DNA from 3 places in the Bacillus sp. FSL K6-0138 genome. Region 2 is predicted to be linked to each of the others. Evidence: predicted binding sites of a transcription regulator. Region 2 holds the regulator's gene; each other region holds the start of a gene.

Region 1 (10,373 bases), 950 kb from region 2:
GAAACAGCCATTTGACGGCATCCGCCCATTTTAATCTGGGGAATTGTTACTTTTATCTTAAAGCGTATCAGCAAGCCTCAGAACATATGGAAAACGCTTTATCCATATTTGAAAAAGAAACGTCGTCATACGTGCCTAAGGTATTGTATAACTTGATGTACGTCCGTTTAAAGCAGTCAAGGCACGCTGAAGCGGCCGAGTGCTATGAAAAAGGCATCAAAAGCGCGGCATCCCTTCACGATGAAGAGCACGAGGCAAAGCTCAACATTTTGCGCGGCCTGTATTTAGACGGCGGGGACCGCGGCGCCGTCCAAAAGGGGTTTGATTATTTGGAGTCAAAACGTCTCTACGCGGCCGTTGAAGAGCTGGCTTTGGATGCCGCCCAATATTATAATCAAATTGAGCGACTAAAAGATTCCATTTTTTATTATGAAAAGAGCGCTCAGGCAAGACGAAAAATTCAAAGGGGAGATGCATTGTATGAAAGCTAAGCTGTTGTCCGTCACATTGTCGCTGGCTGCTGTGCTGACTTCTGCGGGCTTTTTGGGGGAAGGGCATTCCGCCCGGCTGTATGCTGACAAAATGATTACGAATTATGACGGGCCGTCCGCGGCACCTGCCGTTCAGAAAGCGTGACCCGCTGAAAAACACGATACTTTTCACAGCGGGCATGTCCGGCGTGTTTTTTTATGAAGCTGCTCGGCAGAAACGGATCGCTTATGCGTCTTTTTTACTTGGAGCGGTCAACCTTGGAGATCACGTATTACAGGAAACATTTCCGGCGGCAACATCTGGGCCCTTTCCTCAAATGCTGCCGCCCGTTTTTTTGTCAGCTGTGAAAGACGATCATTTTACCGGACGAATGGACTACGCGGTGCGTATGATCCAAAAACCGCTTTTCCTTCAGCAGATCTTTTCCTTTTTGTTTTGCCTCCTCTTCATTTTCCGCTTCAAAACGTTCGTTCAAAAGCGTTTCCCCGGTAGTTGCAAATACGGTTACATAATAGACTTCCATTCTGTTTCTCCTTTCGTAAAATTTGTTTGCTTTTCTTAAATTTATATAAAAATCAAAAAAATCCTTTTTAAAGTGATATGACTAACGTATGATTGTAAATTGGAAGGAGGAGTTTTTCTATGCTTAAAATCGATCATGTGACAAAAAGGTTCGGCTCGTTTACAGCTGTTGACGATCTGACGCTTGATATCCCGGAAAAGCAAATGTTCGGACTGCTCGGTGCAAACGGAGCGGGCAAAACGACGACGTTCCGGATGATATTGGGCCTATTGAATGCATCAGAGGGCACCGTTACCTGGAAAGGAAAACCGATTACATACGGCATCAGCAACGGAATCGGCTATTTGCCGGAGGAACGCGGGCTGTATCCGAAGCTTAAAGTAAAAGACCAGCTCGTATATCTTGGCCGCCTCAAAGGTATGACAAAGCAGGCAGCGCTCAAGGAGATGGAGAAATGGCTCGAGCGCTTCCACATTACAGAATATGCGGATAAACGGGTTGAAGAGCTTTCAAAAGGAAACCAGCAAAAAATCCAGTTTATTACGGCCGTGCTCCACAAGCCTGAACTGTTGATTCTTGATGAGCCGTTCAGCGGACTGGATCCCGTCAATGTGGAGCTCTTGAAGGATGCCGTCATCTCCCTGAAAAACGGCGGCACATCGATTGTGTTTTCGAGCCACAGAATGGAGCATGTCGAAGAGCTTTGCGAGCACGTCTGCATTTTGCAGCGCGGCAAACCGGTCGTTCAAGGAAAACTGAAAGAAATTAAGCGTTCCTTCGGCAAAAAGAACGTCACGATCCATTCGGACGATGATTTGACCTTTTTGAAAGAAGCGGACGGGATTACAAAATGGAGGGAGACTTCTGAAGGCGTGAGGCTCCAGGTCGAAAATGAGGGAGTTTCCCAAAAGCTGTTTTCAATGCTCCAAGGGCGCGGGTTTATCAGGAAATTTGAACTTGAAGAACCTTCTTTGCATGATATTTTCATAGAAAAGGTTGGTGCCCGATATGAATAAGTTTTGGATTGTACTGTTTCATACATATACAAGCAAGCTGAAAACGAAATCGTTTATCATCTCGACTGCGATTACGCTTGCGCTCGTCCTGGTTGTCACCAACCTGGGCAATATTATTTCGATGTTTGACAAAGACGGCGGCGAACCGGATAAAATTGCCGTCATTGATCAATCGAATCAACTGTATGAGACGTTTTCCCAGCAGCTTAAAATCGCTGACAAAGACGATGAGCTTGAGCTTGTAAAAGCGGATAAGCCGGAAAAAGAGCTGGAAAAAGACGTCAGAGGCGATGAGCTTGCCGGCATTTTGATTTTGTCAAAAGATCAAAAAGGCGAACTGACGGGAACGTACAAAGCGCTCGATATCGCCGATTCATCTGCCGTTTCCACGATGGAACAGGCGCTCTCCCAAACGAAGATCGCCGTCGGTACGGCTGAGCTGAACGTACCGTCTGACAAGCTGAATAAGCTGTTCACACCGGTTAAAGTAAAAAGCGTCGCCTTGAAAGAAGGGGCCAAAACAGAAGAAGAGCTTCAAAAGGCGTCAGGCCTTGTCTACATCGTGCTGTTCGTCATTTATATGTCCGTGGTGATGTACGCTTCAATGATTGCGACTGAAGTGGCGACGGAAAAATCGTCCCGCGTCATGGAAATCTTAATTTCAAGCGTCCCGCCCGTCCAGCAGATGTTCGCCAAACTGTTCGGCATCGCTTTGCTCGGGCTTACACAGCTTGCCGCTTTGTTTCTTGCGGGATATCTTTCCCTCAAGGGGAACCAGGAGGCAGCAGGCGGAGCGTCTGAGCTGATTAAAGGCTTTTTGGACGTGTCAGGCGTTCCTGTATCAACGCTTGTGTACGGCGTGATTTTCCTGGCGCTCGGCTATTTCCTGTATGCGACGCTTGCAGCGTTTCTCGGAAGCGTCGTCAGCAGGATCGAAGATGTTCAGCAGACGATTTCACCGATGATCCTGCTTGTTGTCGCCGGGTTTATGATCGCAATGTTTGGATTAAGTGCACCTGATTCGACGTTTATTACGGTGACGTCGTTTATTCCGTTCTTTGCGCCGATGATCATGTTCCTCAGAGTCGGAATGCTCGATATTCCGTTTTGGGAAGCGGCGTTGGGCATCGGAATCACCGCCGCAACGATCGTCATCCTTGCGATCGTCGGGGCAAGGGTCTATAAAGGCGGAGTTTTGATGTACGGAAGCGGAGGCGGACTGAAAAATATCAAACAGGCGCTTCGGCTCTCAAAAGACCAATAATGAGAAAACGAGAAAAGCAGCTTTCAAGAAAAGCTGCTTTTTCGGGCGGAGCAGTAGAACGTGCATTCGCCTGAAAGCCGTGATAGAATGGGGGCAGAAACGTTTTGAAAAGGAGCAAAAGATTGACAAACCTTACGTTCATTCATGCGGCCGACCTGCATCTGGACAGCCCGTTTCGCGGCATCAGCGGGCTTCCGGAGCCGGTTTACAGGCGGATTAGAAACAGCACATTTGAAAGCGCCGCGAATATGTTTAAGCTCGCCGTCAGAGAACAGGCCGATTTCGTGCTGCTTGCCGGTGATCTCTTCGATGAAGCCAACCGCAGCTTAAAAGCTCAGCTCTTTTTGCGCAAACAGTTTTTAAAGCTTGAGGAAAGCGGCATTCAGGTTTATGTAATCTTCGGAAATCACGATCACATGGGCGGCGAGTGGACGCCGATCGAGTGGCCTGACAATGTTCACGTGTTCTCATCGGCCCGCATTGAAGAAAAATCGTTTTATAAAAACGGCAGGCTTGCCGCAACCATCTACGGCTACAGCTATCCGGAGCGATCTGTTTTTGCGAACAAAGCCGCCGAAATGAAAAGATCATCGAACGGCGCCCCTTTTCATATCGGCATGATCCACGGCACGCTTTCAGGAGAAAGCGGCCATGATCCGTACTGTCCTTTTTCTCTTCAGGATTTAAAAAACGGGCAGATGGATTATTGGGCGCTCGGCCACATACATAAACGGCAGGTCGTTTCCGCCGAACATCCGGCGGTAATTTATCCGGGGAACACCCAGTCCCGCCATATGAAGGAAACAGGCGAAAAAGGCTGCTATCTCGTCAGGGCGGACGAGAGCGGGGTGTCTTTTGAATTTAAAGCGACGTCAGACGTCCTCTGGGAAGCACTTCCCATCGACGTGTCAGAGACACGGCATTTGACGGATTTGATCAGCAGCATGGAGGATGCCCTCCAGCCCTTCAGAAGCAAGGGGGCGGCAGTCTGCATCAAAGCGGTGCTGACGGGAGAAACACCGCCTTATTTGGCGGAAAGGCCGGCCGGCATCATCGACGAGCTGCTTGACGTCTTTCGCGGCGAGGAGGAAGACGGTGAGTCGTTCATCTGGCTTGCCGCTGTCGAAGACCGCACCGTGGGGAGTGTGAGCGCGATCGAAAGCGATGCGTTTTTTCAGGAGCTCACCCGCGAGATCGATGATTTTCAAGACTTTGGGCAGGTTCTTGGCGATTTGGAGAGGCACCCCGTCTTTAGAAGGTACGGAGCGCGTTTTCATGAAGAGGACCTCTGCGGAATTCGCGAAGAGGCGAAAAAAGTGCTGCTCGATGAACTAAAGAGCATGAAAAGATAAGGGAGGATACGGGGTGAATATTCATACGCTGCATATATACGGATACGGCAAATTTACCAATCAGACATTTCGCCTCCCGACTGCTAACCTTCACTTAATCTACGGGCTGAATGAATCCGGAAAAACGACGCTAATGTCTTTTATTGAAAGCATGCTGTTCGGCTTTCCGAAAACAAAGCGGTATGAACCGAAAGCAGGCGGCGTGTACGGAGGAATGCTTGAAGCGTTGCATCCGGCCTTCGGCAATATCCGCATCGAACGGACGGCTGGCAAGCCAGACCGGGTCAACGTGTTTTTGGAAGACGGCAGCATCCGCTCGGAGGACTTTCTAAAGAATCTGTTATCGAACATGGACAGGCGTCTGTATAAAGCGATCTACTCATTCGATGTGTTCGGGCTTCAGGAAATTCATAAATTCAACCGCGACAAAATCGGCCGCTTTTTGCTTTTTTCAAGTTTATTCGGCTCGGACGCGATTGCAAACATGGATGCAAGCCTTACGAAAGCGCAGGAAGAGCTGTTTAAGCCGAATGGACGGAAGCCTGAGCTCAACCGGGAGCTCGATCATTTAAAACGGCTTTCAGAGGAACTGAAAAAAGCGAAGGCGCGTGAAGGCGAATACCATCTCATCCTGAACGGAAAAAGGACGGCAGAAGCGGCGATCAAGGAAAACGAGCAGCTGCTGGAAGATGCTGTGCGGAACATCGCCATATGCGAGCAGGCGATCGAGATTCATCCGCTTACAAAGGAAGAACGCCGGCTGAAAGGGCAGCTTGAAGCAGCCGGCGAAGGGGAAGACCGCTTTCCCGAGTCAGGCCTTTTCGAGCTTGAAAAGTATGAATCCCACCTGCATCCAAAAGAGGCCCAGCTGAAGGCGCTGGAAGAAAAGAAACGCGACTTGGAAAAGCAGTCGTCAGCCCTTCTCCCTTTAAAAGCCTATGTCCGGCACGAGGGGCAAATCGAAGAGATTCTGTCAGAATACCCGGTTTACCAATCTTACAAGGAAAACATCACGGCGCTGACAGAACAGCTCAAGCAGGCTGACGAACGGGTGAAGGCAGGAACGGCTCGCCTTTCAATCGAAGACGAGTCGCAAATCCTTAACATCGACACAACGTACGATTATGAGTGGAAGCTGCAGGAGGCGATCCGCGCTTACCTTCAATTGCGCGAACAGAAACGGGTTCTAGACGATCGCTTTGAACAGGCGAGGGCCGATCTTGAGGAAGCCGAGCAGGCATATGCTGAACTCTCGGAAGAAGTGATGCCTGACGATGTCCGCAAGCAAAAAGAAAAAACCGTCAGCCGTTTGGAAGCTGCGGGAGGAAAGGCGGAGAAGCGGGAGGATCTCATCAGACAGCTGTCCCTGCTTAAGAGGGAAGAAAAAGAGCGGGAGAAGAGGAGGAAACTGGAAGCATTCTCGGCCGTTTTCACAGCCTTTGCTGCTTGTCTGGCGGCTCTGTTTTTTCAGCAGTGGCTCCTTGGCGGCTTTATCGTTGTAGCTGCCGTTCTGTTCCTCTTTTCTTTGAAAAAGGCCGGTCCTTCTTCAGCGTCAGCATTCATCCGCGAGCAGCTTGAAGGACTCGAAGGGGACGCTTCGGATCATGCTCCGGAGCTGACATCCTTGAGAGAAGAGCTGTGGCGGGACGATCAAAACAGGCGCTTTCTCGTCGCAAAACAGGCAGAGCTGAGGCAGAAGGAAGCGGACTACGAACGGGCGATTCAACAATTTGAAGAATGGGAAAAGGAGATGTTTCCTTACCAGGAACAAACCGACCGCTTTTTAAAAGAGCTTAATCTGTCGATAGACCCGTCGTTTTTGTCTGATGCATATGCCTTAATCAAGGAGCTCAAAGAAGAAATCGCGAAAAAGCGGGAAATGGAAAGGGAGCTCGCCCGCTTTGAGGAAAAGAGGGCATCTTTTGAAAAACGGCTCAACAATCTTGCCTCATCGCTCGGCCATTCCGAAGGAAGCGTGCAGGAATCGATTTTCAGGCTGAAACACGAGCTCGATTTGCAAAAAGAAAAGCTGCGCCAAAAGCAGGAAATCGATTTGTCGCTTCAGCATACGCTTGAGCAGATGAAAGAATTGGCAGGGGAAGCGGAATACTTCAAATCGCGGATCGCCGAGCTGTTTCAAAAGGCCGGGGCAAATGATAGGGACTCATTTTTAGAGCTTGCCAAACTGGATCAGGAAAAAAAGGAATTAAAAGCAAAGCTGGCATCCATCGAGGCGGAGCTGGGCAAAAAAGACGAGAATGTTGTCCGGCTTGCCTCCGGCCATACGCTCGCAGATCTGGAAAATCAGCTTGCAGCGGCGAAAGAAACAAAAACCCTGACAGAACAGCAGCTCAAAGAAGAGAGAGAAAAAGCTGCGCTGCTTCTTGCAGAGCAGCGGAGGCTGGAAGAATCGGGCACCGTTTCCGAACTGACGCATGAGGTGGAGCTGCAAAAAGAGCGGGTCGCCGCACTCGCCAAAAAGTGGGCTTCGATCAAGCTCGTCAGGCAGGCCGTCAAAAACAGGATGGATGATCATAAAAAGATCCGTCTTCCGAAACTCCTGGAAACGGCCGAGGCCTTTCTGAAGCCGTTAACAGGCGAACGTTATGAAAAAATTTATTTTTCCGAAAACCCCGATTCGATGATGGTAATGAGAACGGACGGAGCCGTGTTTCACGCGCACGAACTGTCACAGGCGACCTGTGAGCAGCTTTATTTAGCGATACGATTCGCTCTCGCTTTGTCCCATCAAAATGACATCAATCTTCCGTTTCAGCTTGATGACAGTTTTGTCCATTTTGATCAAGAAAGGCTCAAGAAGGTGATTGACATGTTAAAGCAGCTTTCGGGAAAAGAACAGCAAATATTCTATTTTACGTGCCATGAGCATGTGAAGGATGCATTTCGGGAAGAGGAAGTGATGATGCTTTCTTCCTTGGCGGAAAAGGAAGCAACTAGCAATTAAAGGATTATGCTATAATAATTTTATGTAGGAAAACGGAGGGAGCTTTAGAATGGCAAAAGGTATCATGCTGCACGAGGTTGGCGAGCAGGTTGACTGTTATTTGCTCATCAAGTCGTCAACAAAAGGAATCGCAAGCAACGGAAAACCGTTTTTAACACTGATGCTGCAGGATCAGTCAGGCGATATCGAAGCTAAACTTTGGGACGCCAAGCAACATGACGAAACGATCTATGGACCGCAGACGATCGTTAAAGTGGTCGGCGACATTCATCATTATCGCGGGCGCAACCAGCTCAAGCTGAGAAATATTAGACCTGCGGCAGAGCATGAAAATGTGAAGATCGATGATTTTCTGGAAACCGCGCCGATTCCGAAAAATGAAATGATGGAGACGATCACCCAATATATTTTTGAAATGAAAAATCCGAATATCCAGCGGATCACGAGGCACCTTGTCAAAAAATACGGAAAGGAATTCATCGATTTTCCGGCGGCGACCAAAAATCACCACGAATTTGTGTCTGGACTGGCTTATCATGTCGTGTCAATGCTCAATCTCGCCAAAGCGGTCGCCGATTTATATCCGACTCTTGACCGCGATCTCCTGTATGCAGGCGTCATCCTGCACGATCTCGGGAAGGTAAAAGAGCTCTCAGGCCCGGTGTCAACGACATATACGGTTGAAGGGAATCTGCTCGGCCACATTTCGATCATGGTGACCGAAATTTCAAAGGCTGCAGAAGAGCTGCAAATCGACTCTGAGGAGATTCTCATTCTTCAGCATTTAATTCTGAGCCACCACGGCAAACCGGAATGGGGAAGCCCGAAGCCGCCGATGGTCAAAGAAGCTGAAATTCTCCACTACATCGACAATCTCGACGCGAAGATCAATATGATGGACAGGGCGCTTGAAAGGGTCAAGCCGGGAGAGTATACAGAACGCGTCTTTGCCTTGGATAATCGTTCCTTTTACAAGCCCGTTTTTCATAAATAACGTCATAACTTGTCTCCCTTTTGCATACATTTCAGGTATATCACGTTCTTGAAAAAGGGGGATAAGCCGTGCTGTTATTTCCGTGGTGGGTCTACCTTTGTATCGTCGGCATTGTTTTCAGCGCCTATAAGCTGATGTCAACGGCAAAGGAAGAAGAAAAGATCGATCAGGCTTTTATAGAAAAGGAAGGCAGGATTTACATCGAACGAATGGAGAAGGAAAGGGAAAGGCGGATGAAGCAGTCTTCGAAAAAGCAAGAACAGCATGAAACGGAAAACAACCACTCGATCGCATAAAAAAGCTGTCCGGCCCCGAAAAGGGGAGGACAGCTTTTTTTGAATCAGCTGTTGCCGCTTGTAGTTGCCGCCTGATTCTGTTCGACTTGTTTTTTCAGCTCTTTGTCTTTTACCTTCATGTTGGCATCTTTGACAAGTTTGTTCATGACTGTCTGAAGTTCGGTCGTATCGCTTTCTTTTTGTGCCAGAAGCTCTTTTTTCAGATCTTTTTTCATGTCATCGTATTTGCCGCGTTCTTCTGTTTTCTTAATGATGTGATAGCCGAATTGCGTTTTCACAGGTCCGCTGACTTCGCCGGTTTTCAAAGCAAAAGCTGCTTTGGTGAACGTTTTGTCCATATTGTCGTTTTTGCCGATCCAGCCGAGGTCGCCGCCTTTTTCAGCCGTTCCGTCAGTTGAGTATTCTTTTGCAAGGTCTTCAAATTTTTCGCCTTTTTTCAGCTTTTTCTCAACTTCTTCAGCCGTTTTCTTTTCTTTGACGACAATGTGGCTTACATGGACTTTGCCTTTCAAGCCGTCATAATACTCTTTTACTTCCTTGTCTGTTACTTTTATGTTATCTTTTGCGGCTTTTTGCATAAGAAGTTCATATTTGATCTGTTTTTTGACGTAGTCTTCGCCTTTTTGCTTAATGAGCGCGTCAATTTGGTCGCTCGCGGTTTTTTTATACTCATTCAGCTTTTTGTCGATTTCTTTGTCAGTAACCTTGTACTTTTTATCGAGCACTTTTTGCTGAACAAGCATGTTAAGCGCATCTGCCCCAGCATTTTCTTTTAGTGTTTGATAAAGCTCTTCTTTCGTTACGTTTCCGGCCTTCGTTTCAGCGACAACTTGAGAGTCTCCGCTGCTGCACGCGCTTAAAGCAAGAACGCTTGTCGCCGTAATCGCCGCAATAGCAATCTTTTTCATAAATGAAAACACTCCTAATCATAACAGTTTAAACTTTCCTTTGAATTGTATCATATCATATTCTGACATGCTGTAAAAAGATTTTCAAGGGGAGGGCATCCGTCTAGTCAAATTTTCTTTGGGATCATACACATGTAGTGATCAAGAAAAGGAGGTCAATAACATGAGCGGAGGATACTCAAGCGGTTTTGCTTTGTTGGTCGTGTTATTTATTTTGTTAATCATCGTTGGTGCAGCTTATCTGTACTAAAATCGTGGAAAATAGGAAAAGAACCGCTTTTTTTCAGGCGGTTCTCAGCTTGTAGAGAAAAACATGTTTTTTCCTACAAGCTTTTTTATTTCATAAAATTTCTTGTTCATTTTTTAATCTTTATAAAAGGAAAAAGCCCTCCCACACACTTAGCCAAGCTTGGCTAAGTGTGTGGCAATCTTCTTCATATTCTGGCAAGCGGCGGTGAGGAGAACTTGTTCGCTCACATTTTGTTTTCCCCTCAACCGGCAGTAGCGAAGCCCATGCAGCTGTTTTGAATCTGCAAAGCTCCGCTCTATTTTTTCTTTTCTTT
Region 2 (10,373 bases):
ATAGTCCTCCCTGCTGAGGTTCATTTTAAGCCTTTTGTGAATATGGGAAACCGGAATCGGCTTTGTAATATACTCGATTTGCTTAGCCGCAAGCTGTGACTTTTTTTCCTCAGGGCTTGTCCAATGATAATCATAGAAAAGTTTGAACATGACAGATTCCTTTCCGAAATAGTGGCTCGCAAACTCCTCTTCAATCAAATACGTGTAATAATGGCGTTCCATCCCTGTCCCATCCCCCTTGTATCACGATTCTGATGATATGCCTTCTATTATACAAAAGGGGGAGAGAAATAATTGTCTGATGATGATAAGAGAAGGGACTAATTTTGTCGAAAACAAAGAAAAGAGAATGATTGGACTGATCATTCTCTTTTCTATATCACCTTACATTATTTCTGCAACAGTTTTTTCACGCGGTCTGCTACGTTTTCAGCCGTAAAACCGTATTCCTTCATAATCGTTTCGCCAGGGGCAGATGCGCCGAATCGGTCGATTCCGAGAATGTCCCCTTCAGTGCCTGTGTATCTTTCCCATCCAAGCGGAGAGCCCATTTCAATGGCAAGGCGCTTCGTCACGTCAGAAGGAAGAACGGCGTTTTTGTACTCGTCTGACTGTTTGTCAAAGCGGTCCCAAGACGGAACGCTGACGACAGATACATCAATGCCTTCTTTCCGAAGTTCGCTTTGGGCGTCGATCGCAAGTCCGACCTCTGATCCGCTCGCAAGCAGGATAGCCGCAGGTTTTTCATTTTGAGATTTTGATACGACATAGGCTCCTTTTTCCACGCCTTCATATGCCGCCTCAGCAGACTGATCGATCGTCGGCAGGTTTTGACGCGTCAAGACAAGCGCAGTCGGCTGGCTTTTCGATTGCAGCGCAAGCTTCCATGCAGCGGCCGTTTCGTTACCGTCCGCAGGTCTCATGACAGACAAGTTAGGAAGGGCGCGAAGCGATGCAAGCTGTTCAATCGGTTCGTGCGTCGGTCCGTCTTCACCCACAGCGATGCTGTCATGGGTAAATACGTATGTGACCGGAAGCCCCATTAATGCGGCAAGACGGATCGCCGGTCTCAAGTAGTCTGAGAAGACGAAGAATGTACCCGCAAACACCCGCAGACCGCCATGGAGAGCCATTCCGTTTAAAGCAGCGCCCATGGCAAATTCGCGGACACCGAACCAAATGTTTCTGCCGGCATAGTCCTTCGCTGAAAAATCTCCGCCGTTTTTGATCGTTGTTTTATTAGAACCGGCCAAATCGGCAGATCCTCCGAAGAAAAACGGCACTCTTTTTGCGATTCCGTTCAATACTTCTCCTGAAGAAGCTCGGGAAGCAAGGCTGCTTCCTTTTTCATAGACAGGAATATCTTGATCCCAATCTGCCGGAAGTTCTCCGTTAATACCTAATTCAAGCTGCCCGGCAAGCTCAGGATAAGCTTTCTTATATTCGGCGAACAGCTCGTTCCATTCCTGTTCTTTGCGTTTGCCCGGTTCTTTCACCGTTTCATTAAAGTGTTCGTACACTTCGGAAGGAACATGGAAATCTTCTTCATATGTCCACTCATATGCTTCTTTCGTCAGTTTAGCCTCTTCTGCGCCGAGCGGAGCACCGTGAACGCCTGACGTTCCAGCCCGATTTGGAGAACCGAAGCCGATCGTCGTTTTTACTTCGATCAATGTCGGCTGTTTGTCATTTTGCTTTGCTTTCTCAACCGCTGCAGTGATTTCGGCAATATTGTTTCCATCCTCAACATAAAGGACTTCCCAGTTCATCGCTTCAAAGCGCTGCTTCACATTTTCGGAGAATGAGCGGTCAAGATCTCCGTCAAGGGAAATATCGTTGGAATCGTACAGCACGATTAAACGGCCGAGGTTCAGATGGCCTGCAAGGGAAGCTGCTTCTGAAGAGATTCCTTCCATTAAGTCTCCGTCACCGCAAATACTGTATGTATAATGGTCAACGACACGATATTTGTCACGATTGTAAGTTTCCGCAAGATGGCGTTCTGCAAGCGCCATGCCGACTGCCATTGCGATTCCTTGGCCGAGCGGACCGGTCGTCGCATCAACCCCGGGAGTATGTCCGTATTCAGGATGCCCCGGCGTTTTGCTGTCCCATTGGCGGAAATTCTTCAAGTCTTCCATTGAAACGTCATAGCCGCTTAAATGAAGCATGCTGTACAAAAGCATCGAACCGTGTCCCGCAGACAGCACAAAGCGGTCTCTGTTGAACCAGTTTGGATTTTCAGGGTTCACATTCATCATTTTCGTCCAAAGCGTGTAAGCCATCGGAGCAGCTCCCATCGGCATACCCGGATGGCCGGATTTTGCTTTTTCAATGGCATCTATAGATAATGTTCGTATCGTTGCCACAGATTTTAATTCAATCGTTTTCATTTTAATCCCCTTCCTGTATGTACTCTACTTTCTTATCATAAATCGACACATCGGTTTTCACAACCATTTCAGCTCAAAAGCTGAATGAAAAATCGTGAACAAATGTCATTTGTAGTATATACAAAAAAGGAATACGATATTGACGTATTCCCATAAATTAATGCAGCCTGCGGTTCCCTTTTTCTTTTTTCAGCTTTTCGGGAGTCACATCGTTGCCTTCAGGATCTACAATCGTCACGTTTTTCAACGTATTTTTCATAGATGCGCGGACGCCCTTCAAATATTCTTGCCGCAGCTTTTGCTGTTCGGCTTTTTCTTCGTCTGTTAAAGAGCCAGTTTTTGATTTTTTGGCAAGCTCGTTGATTCTGGCTATTTTCTCTTTAGAAATCATGATATACTCCTTTGTTTTGTTTCACCTTCATACTACTAAATTCAGTCTCGTTTGACAACAGATTCGGCTACTCCGTCCTCCATATATTCCTGATAGCGGCGGTGGACGGTAGCTTTGGAAATGCTGTATCCAAAACCTCTCAGGACGGCTGCTATTTCGGCAAATGTCAGCTTGTTTTCCCTCAGCCTGATGATTTCCGAAAGCGGCGCTTCAATCCGCTCCCTCCCGGTTCCTCCGCCGCGGTTTTTTAAGTTCTTTTCCGGGCGGTAGCCGTTTTCGACCGCTTTTTTCATGCCCCTTTTAATTTTCAGGTTATGTATTTTCCGCTGGTATTCCTCCACAATCCCGACGATTTCCAAAACCATTGAGTCGGCTTCAGAAAGCTCAAGCTGTCCTCTATGGGCAAGCGTATATACTTGAACGCCTTCTTTATACAAAAAGTGAAGGAGCGCAATCTTTGCATGCCCTCTGCCCAGCCGCGTGTCGTCCTGGATTAAAACGGCGTCGACATCGGATGTTTTAATCTCCTCGAGCAATTCAAAAACGCCGTCCCGATCCAGCTCGTATCCGCTCGCTTGTTCGGAAATGACTTTTACGACGGTCATGCCGTGTTCGGCGGCGAGCCTTGCAAGCTCTTCTTCCTGCCGCTTTAAGGAGGTCTCCTGCTCTTCTTTCGCCGTGCTCACCCTGGTGTATATAATCGCATTCACAGAAATCCCCCCGTTCCTTCTATTCTACAACCGCCAGCTGATACTGATCAGAATGCTGCTTCGTTACCGGCACGACTAAAACATCGCCGGGTTTGATGACAGACGTCGGCAGACCGTTTCGATCCGCAACCCACTCGACGAATTTCTGCTTGTCAGCAGCTGTTCCGCCTTCAATGCGGTCGGCCAGCTTCCATAGCGAATCTCCTTGCTGAACTTCTATTTTAACATATTGCTTGCTTTCTTCGAGCTTAGCGGCAAAAGACAAAAACAGAACACAGGTGCTAATCGCAGCGGTAAATAGACTGACGAAAATCAATGATTCTCTTTTCAATACGATCACCTCAAGATAGAATGTTTGTTCGCTTTTTGTTCAGTATACATACGAACAAATGTTTCTGTCAATCGCTTTTTTCGAACCTATGTTTGTACTCAAAGGAAAAACATGCTATAATCTAGCTAAAATCGACGTTTTGAGGTGCAAATCATGACGAAGCTATCAAAAAGACAACTTGATATTTTGCGTTTCATCAAAGAAGAAGTGAAACGCAAAGGTTATCCGCCTTCCGTCAGGGAAATCGGCGAAGCGGTCGGCCTGGCATCAAGTTCAACCGTACACGGCCACTTGGCGCGGCTCGAGTCAAAAGGGCTGATCAGAAGGGACCCGACAAAGCCGCGAGCCATCGAAATATTGGACACTGAAGAAGGGGTACACATTCCGCAAAGCCAGGTTGTGAACGTTCCCGTCATCGGAAAGGTAACGGCCGGAACGCCGATTACCGCCGTCGAAAACATCGAGGAGTACTTTCCGCTGCCGGATCGACTGGCTCCGCCGGACGAGCATGTCTTCATGCTGGAGATTATGGGGGAAAGCATGATAGACGCGGGAATATTGGACAAAGACTATGTGATCGTAAAGCAGCAAAACACGGCAAACAACGGGGATATCGTCGTTGCCATGACCGAAGACGATGAAGCGACCGTTAAGCGTTTCTTTAAAGAAGCGACCCACATTCGCCTTCAGCCGGAAAACCCGACGATGGAGCCTATCATTCTCCAAAATGTGACCATTCTCGGAAAGGTCATCGGCGTGTTTCGGACCGTTCATTAATCTGCAAGCATCTCGTTTCGGCTGCCGGTTTTCCGGCAGCCTTTTTCTTCACAAAAAAATCAGGTTCATGTCCCGCGGGATACGAACCTGAAAAAGAGGAATTCATAATATGCTTACAAATTCATTATCTCGAAAACTATATTTGCTGTCAACAAAAAAGTTGTACAAAGGAAACTCTTTAAAGGTATTCAAATCTCTTTGCCGATAGACCAGGGGGATTCTTGTTTATTCCCTTACTGAGCCGTTCATGTTTAGAGTGAATACATAAGTGCTGTCACCTGATGTGATAAAGCCTGCAAACCATCTTAATCCGGAGCGGGACAATCTCGCGCCGGATTTTCCATAAAGGGTACAGCTGTCCGTTTCTTCCTGAATCATCATCCGTTTTACTGTTTTCATAACGGGCTTATCAAACGGCAGCGATTCTTTGTACAGCTTTTCCGTGAAATCCGCTTGTACGATCGCGGAAATCTTCAGTGTGCTGCACGCCAAAACTGACCGATTCAGCCGCTTATTTCCGTATGACAATTTCCGGATCCATTCTTCCATGCGCTGCTCACCGATACCCCGGCCATCGCCTGGTAAAACCGAATCATGCATACCCGCCCCGGGCAAATGACCGCGATTCCAGGAATCAAACTCCCTTTTCACGCCGTCCAGGCGCTTGACATCGTATTCATCTCTGACGGTCCCGGTCTGAAATCCGAACAGCGCATTTTCCGCTTAAAAAGCGGATCGGACGTCAGCCTTTCATTGGGCTCTTTTCTTGATGTAGACAAAGGTTTGTCCGTTCTTTACGTTTCTTAAAATAAACGTTCTGTCGCGCTTGTCAAAAAGCTCATTCACACGAAAAATGTTTGGCAGCTTGGCATCGGCTTTTTCCTGTTCAATCACTATCACTTCCTTGGTGAAAGTTAGAAACCTGTCTCAATTTACTATTTGATCATAGCAAGCGCGATGCCGTATCCATTTTGAGGATTGTATGGGGCAGTTATTTTCATCACCTTCCAGGAGCCTTCAGATGCTCTCGTCCCGATCCCGTTAAGCGCCTTGACGTAATCTCCTTGGCGAACCGTACTGTCTATCCGGACGTAATGCCGGCCCAACAGTCCGACAACATGCCATTCATTCCTTGCAGCCCGTGAAAGATAACTTTCTTCCAAAACCTCTTGAAAATGTGGATTCTGTTTCGGTACGCGAATCAGCTCCCCTGTTTCTTCATCCATTTTTTCCTCATATATCAATCCGCCGAATTCGTTTGTCAAATAGCGGTTCTGCCAGGTGAAGCTCGATTCTCCCGATATAAATGCAGCCGTTTCCGACACAACACCCAGCATATCATCCCTTTCTTGAGCTGGCGCGATTTTTTCCCCTCTTAATGCTACGATGGTCCCCGTATCGATCAGCTGCCCGTTTTCACTTTCAAAATACTCTCCGTATCCGCAGGGCAATGATGATCTTACAGAGCCGGCAAATGTGCCGTTCCCGTGCAGAGAGTCCAAAAGCCAGTTGATGGTCTGGTATCCGCCTGCCACGGTGTACGGCTCTTCTAGCGTAATGCTTTCTGAAGACAAAATCGATCTCGATACGCTGTTTCCTTTAATATGGGAGTTGTTTGAAGCAGCGACGAAAGCGCGGGAGCCCTCTGTACTCGAACCGCCTGAAGAACCGATGACAGCATTTCTTTCGCCTTTTGCCGTAATATCGCCGGTGCCGGCAATGACGGCGCTCGATTCCCCAAACGCAAAGCCTGAGGTGGTGGCAATTTGCGCCCCACCCTTTAAGCTGACAGGCACCTGCTCATACGTTTGGCCTTTAATGGAAGCTGCCGCATCATATCCGGCCGCCTGCACGCCGATGATCACGGCTTGGCTGTTTGGCGATTGGATTCCAACCGTTCCGCTGTCTGTTATCATCGTTCCGTTCATCATATTGACGTTATAAAGCCCGCCGCCGATCGAGATTCCTTTTGGAGCGGAATGATAAATATCGAAGTTTGATATTTTGACATAATCGGTTTTATTGGCCCCGCCGGATAAATTAATATCAACACCGGCCTTTTTAAACCCGCGGATTTTAATCCCGTTGATCGTGATGTTTTGGCTGCGGTACTGTAAAGCAACCACAGGATTGCCTCCATAGTCATACTCGGGATCGCCGATCGCCGTAAATCCGTTGACATATACATTCTTATATGCAGAAACAACGAGCGCCCTCGGCGTCACACCGTCGTAAAGCGGGTTGAAGACAGGCTCGACGGCCGTACAGTCGGTGAGCGTGACATCGTACGCTGTGGTGCTTTCCGGATCTGAAGCCTGGTGATGGCCGATATGCCGAAGGTCGAACGCGCGGACATCACGGTAGGAGATATGCCCGATGATATGAACGTTTTGCGAAGCCGGCCACATCTCGTGCGCCTTCACTTCCACCCCGCGGATATTCCCGCTTGTTATGTTGTTTAACAGCCAAACGTGTTTGGATCCGTCGTCAATCTCTATCCCGTTGGAGTTGGACATCCCTTCAGCATGCTCTGTTCCGCGCGGATTTGCCGAATGGCAGTTAGAAATAAAAACGTATTCGCTGTAATGCGTGGTAATGCCGTCATCCCCTGCGCCATACGCCACACAATTATCGACCCAAATATATTTGGAACCGTCTTTTGTCCAGTCGGTATCAGGCAGGTGGTCATATGTCGGCGATGTAATATCAATGCCGTGAAGCCCCGCATTGACGGCTTCAATATCTTTGATCCAGCCGAATTCGACTTTGGCAAACGTTAAACAGCTTGAATACTGCCCGCCCGGATTTCTCACGCCGCCCTGTCTGTCCGGATTCCAGTCTAATGTCATGCCCTGGACAAAAATATTGCGGTTTCCATTTTCATAGTCATCATTTGTGATCACCCACTCATAGGCGGGGGCGTTTTCGTGAAGCTTAATGACCGTTACGCCTTTTCCCTGTCCGACGAAATACGTCCAGGACGGCAGCTTAATTCCCTGAACAAGATAAACGCCTGCCGGAACGTTTACCTTAACGCATCCTGTGCCGATCGCTTTCTGAAAAGCTTCGGTATTGTCCCTGCCGTCGGGTACAGCCCCAAAATCTTCGACGTTTACTTCCCTGGTGATTTTGCTGAGAAGTTTATGATATTCCTTGTCCAGCCGCTCCTTTAACAGTGAGGTGATCTCTCCTTCGGCCGTCACCCTGGCATCTGTCACTTCAACGCTTTGAGAAGCCCCTGCATGCTGTATCAGATTTTGCATCCTTGCTTTGAGCTGCTCCATTTCTGGTAGCGTAATGGAATCCTCACGAAAATGAGACCGCCATCCTGCATGTAGAGACACATCAAAAGGTTTCCTGAATTGCACCATTCTAAAGACACCTCTTTCTTATAATGTAAGCGCTGAAATGGGCGGGAAAGCTTGGCTGTATCTTCGCTAAAGAGCCGGTATGACCGCCCTCTTTGCTTCAATGTTATAAATTGGCTGTCGATGATGAAATCTCCTCTGCCAATTGAAACTGATTTATAAAAAAAGATGGAAAAACCGCTGCCGGTTTCCACCCTTGCCATTTTAGCTTAAGTTGATTGACGATATCAGCCTCGAGTACATCAAGCGGCGTCCTGATCGTACCCTCCCCCTGTCTGACTTGCTGTTTTTGCGGCATCTGTCATCGCCAGCTGAGCGGCAGCCACCGCCTTGCAGCCGTCTTTCAAACGTACTCAAAAAAACTTGCCACCATATGTTCGTGCTCTTCCTTTCATGATCAGGTCAAACGCATCATCAATTACGGCAATCTCTACATCCACAGATGCCTGGCGGTGAGTTGCATGGCGGTTCAGACGATCCATCGTTCCTTTCACAGTATCCGGATGCGTTCGTTCGGCAGATTTCATCAAAATGTTTATAACCGGCGTTGAAACAGGCAGCGAAGCCCCCTCCAAAACGGCAATATAATAGGTGCAAGTCAAAAGAATCGCATCAGACTTACCCGCAGCCATTCATTCATTTGCTCCCTTGCTTTTTGTTCAGGTTTAAACATCGGATCTGGAAAATGAACGATCTCGATATCGTATGCTGAGAATACAATGTTTGAATGATGTGCATAAAGTCAGGCGAGTTTTTTCTTCACGTTGATTCCTCCCGAAAGCAAAAAAAAGAGGCGGTTTCCCGCCTGTTTTTATACTGCAACTTCAAACGTCAGCTTGTCGCCGTGCCTATAATCGATCAATTTAAAATCATCAATCGTAAAGTCGTAAAAATTTTGGACGTCCGGATTGATCCACAGCTTTGGAGCCTCGTACTGCTCGCGTTTGAGCTGAATATGTAAATTGTCGATATGACGGGTGTAGATGTGGCAGTCCCCGATATTGAAAATATATTCGCCGAGTTCATATCCCAGCACTTGAGCTATCATCCGCTGCAATACATTATACTGGAACACATTAAACGGATTTCCCAATGCCATATCATTGCTTCTCGCCCTTACTTCCAAGGATAGTTTTCCTTCCTTTACATACCATTGCGTTTCGTATACGCACGGCGTCAGCGCCATATCATCCAAATCGTCCGGGTTCCACAGCATCGTGATGTGCCTTCTCGATGACGGGTTATGCTTTAATTGATGAAGCAAATAATCGACCTGGTCTACTTTTTCGCCGTTTATCGTTCTGTTTTTCTTGCCTAATTGATGCCCGTAAGCCGCACCGATCGTGCCGTCTTCAAGCCTCCACTGATCCCATATGTGCACGCCCATATCTTGAAGCGTCCGGACATCGTTTGATTTAAGCTGCCAGATCCACAGCAATTCTTTAATCGCCGTCTTCCAAGCCACTTTTTTTGTCGTCAAAATCGGAACTTCTGAATTGTCAAAACGCATCTTCTGACTGACGATGCTCAATGTATGGGCCGGAGTGCCGTCTGAATCCCACCTTGTCCGCACGTCATATTCTTCATCAGAAATGCCGGTTTCAATGATTTTTTGGATGATTGCGTTGTATTGTTGATCATAGTGGCTCATGTTATCCTCTCCTCACCAAAAATGATATGAATAAAATCCGTTTTTTTCAATAGCAAAATCTTACGTTCGTAAGCTGTAAATCTCCAAGGCTTCGCGCAGGACATGTTTGTTATATCCGGTCATGTGATGAATTTTTTCGGCCCATCCCTTAACATCGCCGTAAGCGGGCTCTGTGACCATCCCCCTGCTTGTGCTCAACCAGCTGTTCCAGCCGGAAAACTCCCAATGCGCCGTTTCACCTTGATACGGCACTCTGCATTCCAATAACGGCTCATTCTTTAGTACGTTTTGAGAGTATTCGGCGGCTTCTAAAAACATCTTCTTGTCGACAGGCTCCGGATGATAGATTTGGGTTGACGTTTTTCCGTTAGGCCTGTGATAGACGACTTCTATTCGCTCTGGGACGGGCCTCACTTGAACCTGGGCAGCCGGAAAAAAGCCGCTCAATTTTTCAACGGTAAAGTCTTCGGAGTCAACGTCCACTAAAATCGGCTGCAGCCATTGGTCACCCAAATCGCATAGAAAACGCCTACCTTTTTCATCAAGGGCGATCACCGCGGCATGCGCGCCGTCTGTTTTGAAATGATGTATAAGCTTCTATCCCGTCTTTTTGAAATTCGTCAAGCAGCCAAATCGCCAGGTCAAAGCAATTGCCTGAAATCCCGTATTGGCGGTAATGCTCTTTCATTAAAGACACATCTCGCTGCTTCTTTTCGCCGGCCCGCTGATCATACCACGCTTTCGTCAGCGTT
Region 3 (10,373 bases), 520 kb from region 2:
GCTCTTTCAGGGTCATTCCTGTATCAACATGCTTCTCTGTAATCGGATTATAATTGACTAGATCATCACGGGTATAGGTGATTCTTTGATTCAGATCCGCTATTGATTTTTGCTGCAGCAATGCCCCCACGGCTAAAGCTTTATGAGTAGATGCATATGCAAAACGCTCATCCGCCCGGTAAGCTACCGTTTTGTTCGTACCGGTGTCCAGCGCAAAGACTCCCAATCTTGCATCATATTGATCTTCAAGCCTGGAAAATTGATTCAACTGTCGATCGCTTTGTTTAGGCTGTGCAGAGTGGGCGCTGTCATTTGAACATCCTGCAAGCGCTGCGCATGTAAAAAGCAGTGAAATCGCGGTTTTTTTAAAAAATGTTGTTTTCATTTGGCATGTAACCTCTTTCTAAAAATTGTTTTTTCTTTTTTCGTCTTATCTTTCATATGCCCGCCCGCCAATCGTTAATCGCGTGCAAGCTTCTCATCATTGGAAGCTTCTGCATCCCCTCCCCGGAAATAGATGGTATCTGTTTTATTATACCGTTTTTTCCACTCTATTTGCCATTTCATCACATCACCGGTTTAATAGGATAAAGTTCTTAGATCTTATTCAACAGAACATGATGTTCCTCATTTATCCAAAAAGCTCCAAACTCCTTTTTTAATCAGGGCTCGCCAGGCTCATAACCAAAAAGGCGTTTCATATATTACTCTTTTTTCGGGTTGAAAAATAGATAGATTTACACTTCGTTTTCGTATTTTCCTTTTATAGAATTGTCGTTGTGAATTTATTACATCCAGGAGGAGAAACAATGCGCCGCTATCGATTTTTATCCATTCTATTCATTTGCATGCTGTCCGCCGTTTCCATGTTTGCCGTTCAAACTTCCAAAGCTTCAGCCGAATCCCGCACCCCTGTCGTCATGGTTCACGGAATCGGCGGCGGCTCTTATAACTTCATGGGGATTAAAACGTATTTAGAATCCCAGGGCTGGTCTCGCAAGGATCTTTATGCTATCGATTTTTTAGATAAGACCGGAAACAACAGGAATAATGCACCGAAGTTGTCGGAGTATGTAAAAAACTATTAAACGAAACGGGAGCCGAGAAAGTGGACATTGTCGCCCACAGCATGGGCGGAGCCAACACACTTTATTATATTAAAAACTTGGGCGGCGGTGACAAAGTAGAGCATGTCGTCACATTGGGAGGGGCAAACCGTTTGGTCACAAATTCCGCTCCCAGCGGCACCAAATTTACTTCGATTTACAGCACGAGTGATTTCATCGTCTTAAACAGCCTGTCTAAATTGGATGGCGCTGAAAACATCCAAATTTCCGGTCTAAGCCATGTCGGCCTTTTATTCAGCAGCAAAGTCGATGCTTTGATCAAAGAAGGGCTTACCGACTGAGGAAGCCAAAAAAGACAAAAACCTTGGGGGATAAGCCTCTCCAAGGTTTCGCTTTATAAGCAGGCTGCCGGATTGAACGTCTGCATTCGTGAAAAGGAGCCTGTCTCCCTGTTCATTTCGCTCCGGAAATAAAAAGGACTCTAAATAAACGCATATAAAATCGTTCATTCAGCGTCCGAGAGACCCGGATATATTTTATTCTACGATAATTTCAAAGACTCTTTGCTCAAGATTGTATTTGGCATCCTGAAAGGAAAACTTATAGTCATCTGCATCGGCATCAGGTGAAAGCCAAGCTCCGTATTTTCTGATGGTCTGCACAATATTTTCAATCTCAGCGGGAGTGAAATCTCCTATATCCGTGCCTTCGCTTTCAGCAGTGTGGCGTATTTTGACTGTAATCAGCATCACTAATGACCCCTTTCACTTGCTGTTTCAGCATCTTATGAACAGTATATTTTTTTCCTGTGCAAATCGTGCCACTAACCCCTTTGTTTCACATTATTCGGGCTTTCTTTTTTGCAGACCTATTTTATTTGGAAAAGCTGTTTTGCAACATGAAAATGTACAGTTATACCGTCCCCTATACCCTTTTCTGAAAAATTGTTGCAACGGGCGGATTATTTGTGGCGACATCCGTAACACACACAGCAAAACGCTTGATTATGCCTATTGTTTTCCTATTATGCCTTTCTTCCTGCCCCTTGGGACGTAGCTGTTTCCTGTTTGCGAAAAGCTTTAACATTTTCCTGCCTCGCCGCTGACATTGTCCATGAGGTTTTGGCCGCCACCGTCTTTCTAAGCCCGCTTTTTTTAATGCTGTCCACGAGCTGCGGACGGCCTCATCCTCGGCCGTTTCCTTGCTGACCCGCCGGCTCTTCGGAGAGCGGACGGTAAAGGCTGAATCATAAACAACCCGGCTCGAATTTCCAGCCGGGTTGTTTACGTTAATATTTCGTTACTTGTGCGACGAATTTGTTCAGATGATCCAGCGTCATCATGTTTTGGTTGCATTTTTCACTGTCATAGCAAATGTAATTGCCTCTGTCCGTATAGGCTTCTTTGCTGCTTTTCACCCGGGCCATGAACAGTCCGAGCTCTTCGATCCCGTTACATATCGAGCAGACTCCTTTTTTATTGCTGGATCTGATGGTGCCGTGTATTCCTGTCAGTTTTCCGTCGATATCGACAATCATGTATTTCCTGCCTGAGCCTGCATCATTCCATCCCAAGTAGGAATACCTCCTGAAATCAATCTCCCCAAAATCGGGAGTCTTTAACTTTTTCACTTTAGAAAACAGCTTTTTGGCCTTTTCTGCCGTTACCCGCTGAAATGGAATCACATGATGCTCTAATTCAGCTGAAAATCTCGCGGCTCCGGCGCTGTCCTTCACCTCAACTATCTTGCCAAGCAAAGCTTTTTGGTCATTGCTGAGCTCAGGAAACAGATGTAATACTTGGCCTAAAGCATTGGATTTCAAAGCATCAAGCACGTTTCCGTCCTTGATGTTCGCATATCCTTGGACAAGACTGTCCGTTTGAAACATAATAAAATGATATTGATCATTTCTAATAAAAGGGTTCATTTCTGCCAGCTCCTTATTTATATCTATTTTGAAATAAGGTGCAAAGCCGGATGATCAGAAATGATACCTTACAATCAGGCGATTTGTTTAACGTTCCGCCTCATGCAAAGTATCGCCTTTCAAGATAACAGGCTTTGCATGAGACGCTGCAGCTGGCAAATGAATGTCATTTACCATTTTATCCACCTCCGAATACTGATTTCATTATACACAGAAATCATATTCAATCTCAATCATGTCATCCATCTTTAAAATGCGTATTTCATCCGTATGGCTTACGATGCGCAGCTCCCGTTTAAGGGCGTCAACATAGTGGATGCGGCCGGCAAGCGTTTTGACCTCCCCCTGCCGGTAATAGGCAAATCGCAAAGGTGCGTTTTCCGCCATCGCTTCACAAATGATTTCATTGAATTCTTCATATTTTTGTTCATCCAAAACCGGCTTTTTCACTTTATCAAGACTATCGTAATATTCTTTAAGCAATTCAACGTGTTCCGGTAGCATCATAGACACCCATTTGATATTGCCTCTGTCTTTCAGCATACATCATTCTCCTTTCTATGCCTGATGTCCGCCGACAAGCTTTGACCGCAGACGGGCGGTTCCGGCGTTCGTATAGGAAACGGCGCGCAGAAGCGCAGCTGAGCCGTACCGTTCCCTGATGCCGTCCATGACGTACCCGAGCGTCCGCTTTTTTTCCTGATCCGGACGAAAAAGATCGAGCTGGATCAGATTGTCATCCTGAATATTGGAAAGGGAAACGGAAATTTTCCGAACCGTTTTCCCTTCATAAAAGCGGTCAAACAATGCAAGGCATGTGTGATACAGGTCGAGCGTGACATTTGAAGGGCTTTCCATCGTTTTCGAACGGTAAAATCCCCCGCCAAACTCATCACGGCTGTATTCAACCCCGAGGCTGACAGTCCGGCCCGCCTGCTGATGGTCACGGGCCCTTTTGGCGACCTCTTCACACATTTCAAGGATGACGTGCTTGACTTCATCCGGATCGGGGTAGTCCCTGAGCAAAATCTGGCTTTTCCCATAGCTGATCTGCCCGTTCATGATCGGTGATCCGATCGCTGAAAGATCGATGCCCCAAGCGTGGTAGTAAAGCTGGTTTCCCATGATTCCAAATGCTTTCTCAAGCCGTTTGAGATCATACTGCGCCAGCTGGCCGACCGTAAAAATCCCCATGCGGTTCAGCCTCTTTTCCAGTCTTGAACCGATTCCCCACATTTTCCGGAGGGGGGATAAGGGCCAAAGCTTCGTTTTCACGTCGTAATAATCCCATGCGGCGATTCCGCCTTCCGTTTTCTTCGCTTCAAGGTCAAGGCAGAGCTTTGCCAGCAGCATATTCGGACCGATTCCGACGGTGCAGGGCAGGCCAAACTCCCTTTTCATGTCGTCTTGGATTTTTTCGGCAATCGTCTGCGCGTCCCCCCACATGCTTTCAACGCCGTCCACTTGAATAAAGCTTTCATCGACGCTGTACGTATGGATGGCATCATGCGGCACATAGCGGCCAAACAGCCGGGTCAGCTCTGTTGAAACACGGACAAATACCGCCATTTTTGGATTGACCAGCTGAATGCGAGGATCGTCCGGAAGCTGGAACAGCCTCGTCCCCGTTTGAACGCCGAACTCTTTTTTTAGAGCCGGGGAAGCGGCCAGAACAACGCTCCCCTGCCTTTCTGTGTTCCCGACCACCGCCAGAAAACAAGTCATCGGATCAAGCCCGAGCAAAACGGCGGCACAGCTCGCATAAAAACTCCGCATATCAACGCATAAAATCGACCGCGCCGGATATTGACTGTAATCCATATCTGCATCCTCCCGCAAAAAAGAACTAACGTTCGCATATGTATTGTATGATTACTATACTGCGAATATACGTTCGATTCCAGGCGTAAATTTATCCAAAGAAAATCCTGGCTGAAAGCAGCAAAAAACACCTTCTTTGGAAAGAAGGTGTTCAGACCGTTGACAAAACAGGTCGGATTTTTAAAATCCGACCTGTTTTTGTCCATTTTATTCTATTATTTCGATCAGAAGGCTGGCGGTTAGGACCTTTCCAGGTCCAATTCGCCAGCTTTTTCAGATTCATGGCAGCGAAAACAAGCATCGCCTGCATGGACAATTTTTTCTTTCCCCGTAGGGTTGTCCAGCGCAGGCCATGCTTATGTTTTAAATCGGCAAAAACTCGTTCGATCGTCTCTTTACGTTTGGCATAGATTTGTTTATTCTCTTCCGTATGCCGAAGATGATCAGCTTCGTCTAAATGATCCTGCCAGATATGTCTGTGAATCATCTTTCGATGATCTCTACTTTCTGTACATGTATGTAGTAATGGACATGGTTTACATCGTTTTGGATCTGAAGCATACTCTCGATAACCTTGCCGATTGGTTGTGCGATAGGAGAGAATATGGTCTTGCGGGCAGATATAGACATCATAAAATTCATCGTAAACATACTCGTGTTTTCTCATGAATCCTTTTTTGGTTTGCGGACGCGTGTAAGGCATAACAGGGCGAACGTTTTCTTCATGAAGAAATTTTGCGATAACCGGTGTTTTGTATCCGGCATCAACTGCGACCGTATGAGGCTTGGCAACGCGCTCTTTTACTTGTTGAAACAGCGACGCGAACACTTGGCTGTCATGGATATTGGCAGGCTCAACAACCGTTCCCAGCACAAATCCGTTCCGATCACAAGCTGTATGAAATCCATAGGCAAAAAGACGTTCTCGTTCGCCTTTGACAAAATATCCGCTCTCAGGATCAGTTGTACTTTCCTTTACTTCTCGTTCCTCTAAGCATCGCCTGGGCTTTAAGGGCTTTTTTCCGTTCGCTTCGCGATCGGCATTAATTTCTTGATCTAGCTGCTCCTGATAAGCTCTTGTTTCTTTTCTTACGATCTTTTTCACAAACTTTTTCTTATTGGCATTCGCTTTGACATGTGTGCTGTCGATGAAGGCGACCGAAGGATCGACGAGGCCGAGATCCATGGCTTGACGTAAAATCTTATAGAAGATTGTTTCAAATAGGTCTGTGTCATGAAAGCGACGTTCATAGTTTTTACTGAAGGTTGAAAAATGAGGGATTTTTTCAGAGAATCCATATCCAATAAACCAGCGATAGGCTACATCAGTTTCGATTCGCTTAATGGTTTCGCGCATGGAGCGATGACCAAACACGTATTGAATGAGCACCATTTTAATCAGTACAACAGGATCAATACTTGGACGCCCTTTTGAAGAATAAAGAGGGGCAACTTTTTCATAAATAAATGAAAAATCAATGGCTTCTTCCATCTTCCTGACCAAATGGTCTTCAGGTACAAGCTCACTTAAGGCAAAGACTTCAAGCTGTTCACGCTGATCTTTAGAGTGTTTGGTCAACATGGTAAAACCTCCAAAAATTAGATTCCACACACATTTTAACAAAAAAAGCTTGTCGATCAAGCCACTTTTTTTGTGACTTTGTCGACAAGCTGAACACCTTCTTTGGAAAGAAGGTGTTATGCATGCTTCCATCGCAAGTCCCCCTGGAAAATAGGGTGATGGATTGAAAAATCAACTCCGCAACTGAACATAACGTGCAGTCCTAAAAACGTCTCCGCGCACTTCCGCTGCGGGTGCAGCAAGTGTCTGAAACCCTGCGGTTATCACCATAAGCCTTTGCGGCCCCGCGAACAGCGCTTGGGCCGGAGACCTCACCAGTCCTTTCAAGATCATTTATTTTTCTTCTCTAAAAACGCCATAACAGCTTTTGTCATATCCTGCGCTTCTTGTGGTGCATCCGGAGAACCGAACATCTTATTTAAACCGCTGTGGGACAGATTCTTGACTTGATAAACAAAATCGGATCCTTTCGCTTTGTTTAAGGCTGCTGCAAATTGATAAACAGAAGGATCTGCCCAGCGCGTGACCAAATAAGCCGGCGGCAGGTTTTGATTGTTCATGTAGGTAAGCGGTGAAGCCTCTGTCCACACCTTTTCGTCAGGGCCAAACACCTTTTTGTAAGAAGGGATCGCTTCGATAAATTGCTTGAGATTCAGAGGCCCGTCTAATATAACAATCGAATTGAGCGATGCCGGTTTTAGACCAACGCTGTTTAAATATTTTGCATCTGCGGCAATTAAGCCCGCCAAGTGGCCTCCTGCCGAATGCCCCATTATATTGATTTTCGATTGATCTATTTGATACTCATCTGCATGATCCTCAACCCATTTCACCGCCTTGGCGACATCATAGGCCATATCACCATACTGAACATCAGGATGAAGCCGATAGTTTACAGACACGAAAACATAGCCTTTTTCTGTGAAAAATGCCGGCTTTGAAGCAGCGTTGCTCTTGTCTCCGCCTGTCCATCCTCCTCCATGTATATAGATGAGAACAGGATGTTTTTCTTTCTTGGCCGTCTTCGGTGTATAAATATCCAGTGTTTGCTGTTCTGCTTTTGCATAATGAATATTCTTTGCATTCTCGTTTGCAATACATGCGAATAAGCCCGCACAAAGCGTGACTAATACTGCCCATTTAATGATTCGTCTCAAATCTAAAACACCTTTCTTCTTTAGAGCCTGCGATAGGCAAAATACGGACCATGTCCAAGATAAACGCGCGGTTAGAAAACTCCTGACACTCTTCTATAAAAGATGAGAAAACATGTTTGTGCTTTCTTCATAAAAAACAAATAGACCATCCCTTAAAGCCGCAACAAGTTCGGGGAATGGTCCTGCAGACCGGAATGTTACCGTATTCCGGCTCTTTTTCATTTTTGTGGTTGTGTTTACTCATTATACTATACGGGGAAAAAGAGCACAATTTATAACAAAGCTTAAATCTTCGGCGTAAACTCCCTTGAGCACGGCGGTTTTTCTTAGTAAGATAAAAGAAAACCGCTCCTAAAAGGAGAAAACAAAATGGAAGAGAAACTGATCGAAAAAATGCTGGGACAGGCGCTGCGGCAATACGGCCGAAATGTTGCGATCGATCCCTTGAGCCCCCACGAAAAGGAAATCCTGAAGCTCGCTTTGAAGGAAAGGCGGATCGAGGAGCCGGACGAGGGGCTGCATGCCCATATCGAAGATGTCATCTATGATTATGTTACAAACCAAGGCATGTTTTCATAAACTTGACGTGGCTTCCTTTCTGGCAGGGAAGCTTTTTTCATTCCCCTTATCTCCTGAATATCCTCTATTCATTACCGTTTGTTTCATGTATGATATACAATAAAACGATTGCAAGTGTGGGGAGTTCATCATGAAACCAAAATGGAAAGAGATCCACCCGCTCAGCTGGACCATCATTGTCGGAACGATTTTCGGGCGGATGGGAACCGCGATGAGCATTCCTTTTTTAGCAATTTATTTAACGCAGGTGAAGGGCGCTTCCGCAGGTTTTGCAGGAGCCGTTATTGCGGCAAGCTCCCTCGTCGGGATTGCCGCAAGCTTTTATGGAGGATATGTATCAGACCGGTTTGGCCGGAAAACGATCATGCTTTTGTCGATTTTCGGCTGGACGCTTGTGTTCGCGGGCTTTGCGCTCGCCGACAACGTCTGGACTTTCTTTTTGATGAACGCCTTAAACGGATTGTGCCGCGCTCTCTTTGAGCCGACTTCAAGAGCGCTCCTCTCAGACGTATCCAAGCCTGAGACCCGCCTCTTCGTCTTCAACCTCAGATATACGGCCATCAACCTCGGCGTGGTGTTCGGACCGCTTTTAGGACTGTATCTCGGCTCTTCAAAAACGACGATGCCGTTTTTGATTGCGGGTTTGATTTATTCGTCTACGCGGCGGTTTTGGCTGTTCAGTTTAAAAAACACACCGTGCCGGTGATTGAGACGAATAAGCGGATCAAGATGCGGAAGGCCTTCCAGGTGACAAAAACGGACCGGGTGTTTTCGTTGACGCTGATCGGCTCGGTTCTTTGTTTGTTCGGCTACTCCCATTTCACATCGACGCTTGCGCAGTACATGTCGGCAAGCCCATTTATTGAAGGCGGAACTGAGATATTCGGGATGATGCTGACGCTGAACGCCGTTGCCGTACTTGTAACGCAGTATCCGCTCATACATATCGCAAAGCGGTTTTCCCCCATTTTGTCATTGATGACAGGGAACGCGCTGATCACAGCAAGCCTCTTCAGCCTTTCGTTTTTTCATGATCTTTTGTCAATCGTCTTCATTGTTGTATTGTTCACAATAGGAGAAGTGCTGCTGTTTTCAATGCTGGATGTACTGGTTGATCAAATCGCGCCTCCGGAACTAAAAGGGACTTACTTCGGAGCGATGGGCTTTACTCAGCTCGGAAGCGTAATCGGGCCGTGGGCGGGCGGAATGCTGCTGGATGTGTTCGGGGCAGAAAAGCCTTTTTTCACCTTTTCCATCCTGTCGGTTGTGACCCTTTTCGGAATCCCTTTCCTCGCTGCAGCTTTCCGAAACGTCAAAAACGCAAAGTACGGAAAGCCTGCCGGAAAAACATTGCATCACTAAAGGAGGCTTTAAGACCTGCCGTGTTAGCAAGGCGCCACAAGCTCGACTTTGATGCGGTCCGGATCTTCCGTATACAGCGCATAATGTCCGCTGCCGCCGGCAAACGGATGTCTGTCTTCATAGAGCAGCTGATAGCCGCGTCGGATCAGCTGCTCTGTTATTTCATCGACCTGCTCCCTTGAGGCTGCCTGAAAGGCGAGATGGTTTAATCCGACCCGGCGTCTGTGGTAGCCCGCTTTTAAAAACTCTCCTTGAGCTTGAACGAATACGATGTAAGCGCCGTTTGCTTTCCAGCTGATCCCCCCTTCCCACCGCTGATAGATCTCATATCCGAGTTCTTCTAAAAACCACCCCCAAAAATGCTTGGATCTTTCTAAATCTGATACATACAGCTCAATATGGTGAATCATCGGCTTTCCCCCGCTTTCTCTTTAGACGCTTATACCCGTCTGACTAAAACCTTTTCGACTTTGTGACCCTCCCCTTTTTTCAAAATTAAATCCGAGCGGAATTTCGTAGGCAAAATGTTTTCATACAGGTTCGGGCGGTTAACGGTCTCCCAAATCGATTTCGCCATGTAATCGGCTTCTGTATCGGAAAGGTCTTTATATTTATGAAAATACGACGTCGGGTCTTGAAACGCCGTCTCCCTGAGCATGCGGAAACGCTCAAGATACCATTTGATAATAAGCTCTTCCTCGGCATCGACATAAATCGAAAAATCAAAAAAATCGGATACGAATACGCGCGGTTTTGTCCTGTCGTCTTCAATCGTCGGCGTTTGCAGCACGTTCACCCCTTCAATGATGACAACATCGGCCTGCTCGACCGTTTCAAAAATGCCTTCCATCCTGTCGTACGTTAAATGGGAATAGACC

What was found. The regulator LexA, encoded in region 2, represses DNA repair genes until DNA is damaged. The targets are predictions, from matches to a motif close to CGAACATATGTTCG.
Region 1: the regulator LexA is predicted to act here: its motif matches at 3,351-3,364, upstream of MHB78_RS18190 (DNA repair exonuclease).
Region 3: the regulator LexA is predicted to act here: its motif matches at 4,878-4,891, upstream of MHB78_RS10310 (UV damage repair protein UvrX).

The regions. Positions count from the first base shown of each region.
Region 1 is NZ_CP150286.1:3,428,616-3,438,988, reverse strand. Features, by position in the region: gene MHB78_RS18215 (Rap family tetratricopeptide repeat protein) at 1-491, shown strand, start outside; gene MHB78_RS18210 (hypothetical protein) at 481-636, shown strand; gene MHB78_RS18205 (YhzD family protein) at 830-1,015, opposite strand; gene MHB78_RS18200 (ABC transporter ATP-binding protein) at 1,135-2,031, shown strand; gene MHB78_RS18195 (ABC transporter permease) at 2,024-3,295, shown strand; gene MHB78_RS18190 (DNA repair exonuclease) at 3,418-4,647, shown strand; gene MHB78_RS18185 (AAA family ATPase) at 4,661-7,612, shown strand; gene yhaM (3'-5' exoribonuclease YhaM) at 7,662-8,606, shown strand; gene MHB78_RS18175 (sporulation YhaL family protein) at 8,675-8,902, shown strand; gene MHB78_RS18170 (peptidylprolyl isomerase) at 8,947-9,810, opposite strand; gene MHB78_RS18165 (YjcZ family sporulation protein) at 9,974-10,060, shown strand; gene MHB78_RS18160 (IS1182 family transposase) at 10,210-10,373, opposite strand, start outside.
Region 2 is NZ_CP150286.1:2,474,452-2,484,824, forward strand. Features, by position in the region: gene sirA (sporulation inhibitor of replication protein SirA) at 1-222, opposite strand, end outside; gene tkt (transketolase) at 390-2,393, opposite strand; gene MHB78_RS13050 (DUF896 domain-containing protein) at 2,551-2,784, opposite strand; gene MHB78_RS13055 (recombinase family protein) at 2,826-3,494, opposite strand; gene yneA (cell division suppressor protein YneA) at 3,514-3,825, opposite strand; gene lexA (transcriptional repressor LexA) at 3,979-4,602, shown strand; gene MHB78_RS13070 (penicillin-binding transpeptidase domain-containing protein) at 4,828-5,313, opposite strand; gene MHB78_RS13075 (hypothetical protein) at 5,353-5,496, opposite strand; gene MHB78_RS13080 (peptidase G2 autoproteolytic cleavage domain-containing protein) at 5,538-7,973, opposite strand; gene MHB78_RS13085 (hypothetical protein) at 8,077-8,268, opposite strand; gene MHB78_RS13090 (hypothetical protein) at 8,324-8,602, opposite strand; gene MHB78_RS13095 (thymidylate synthase) at 8,782-9,621, opposite strand; partial or broken gene MHB78_RS13100 (hypothetical protein) at 9,682-10,373, opposite strand, start outside.
Region 3 is NZ_CP150286.1:1,956,730-1,967,102, reverse strand. Features, by position in the region: gene bla (class A beta-lactamase) at 1-385, opposite strand, end outside; partial or broken gene MHB78_RS10330 (triacylglycerol lipase) at 810-1,408, shown strand; gene MHB78_RS10325 (hypothetical protein) at 1,604-1,816, opposite strand; gene MHB78_RS10320 (elongation factor G-binding protein) at 2,356-2,994, opposite strand; gene MHB78_RS10315 (YolD-like family protein) at 3,199-3,537, opposite strand; gene MHB78_RS10310 (UV damage repair protein UvrX) at 3,553-4,815, opposite strand; gene MHB78_RS10305 (IS1182 family transposase) at 4,967-6,397, opposite strand; gene MHB78_RS10300 (alpha/beta hydrolase) at 6,727-7,554, opposite strand; gene MHB78_RS10295 (YqzH family protein) at 7,924-8,133, shown strand; partial or broken gene MHB78_RS10290 (MFS transporter) at 8,264-9,495, shown strand; gene MHB78_RS10285 (VOC family protein) at 9,519-9,905, opposite strand; gene coaA (type I pantothenate kinase) at 9,935-10,373, opposite strand, start outside.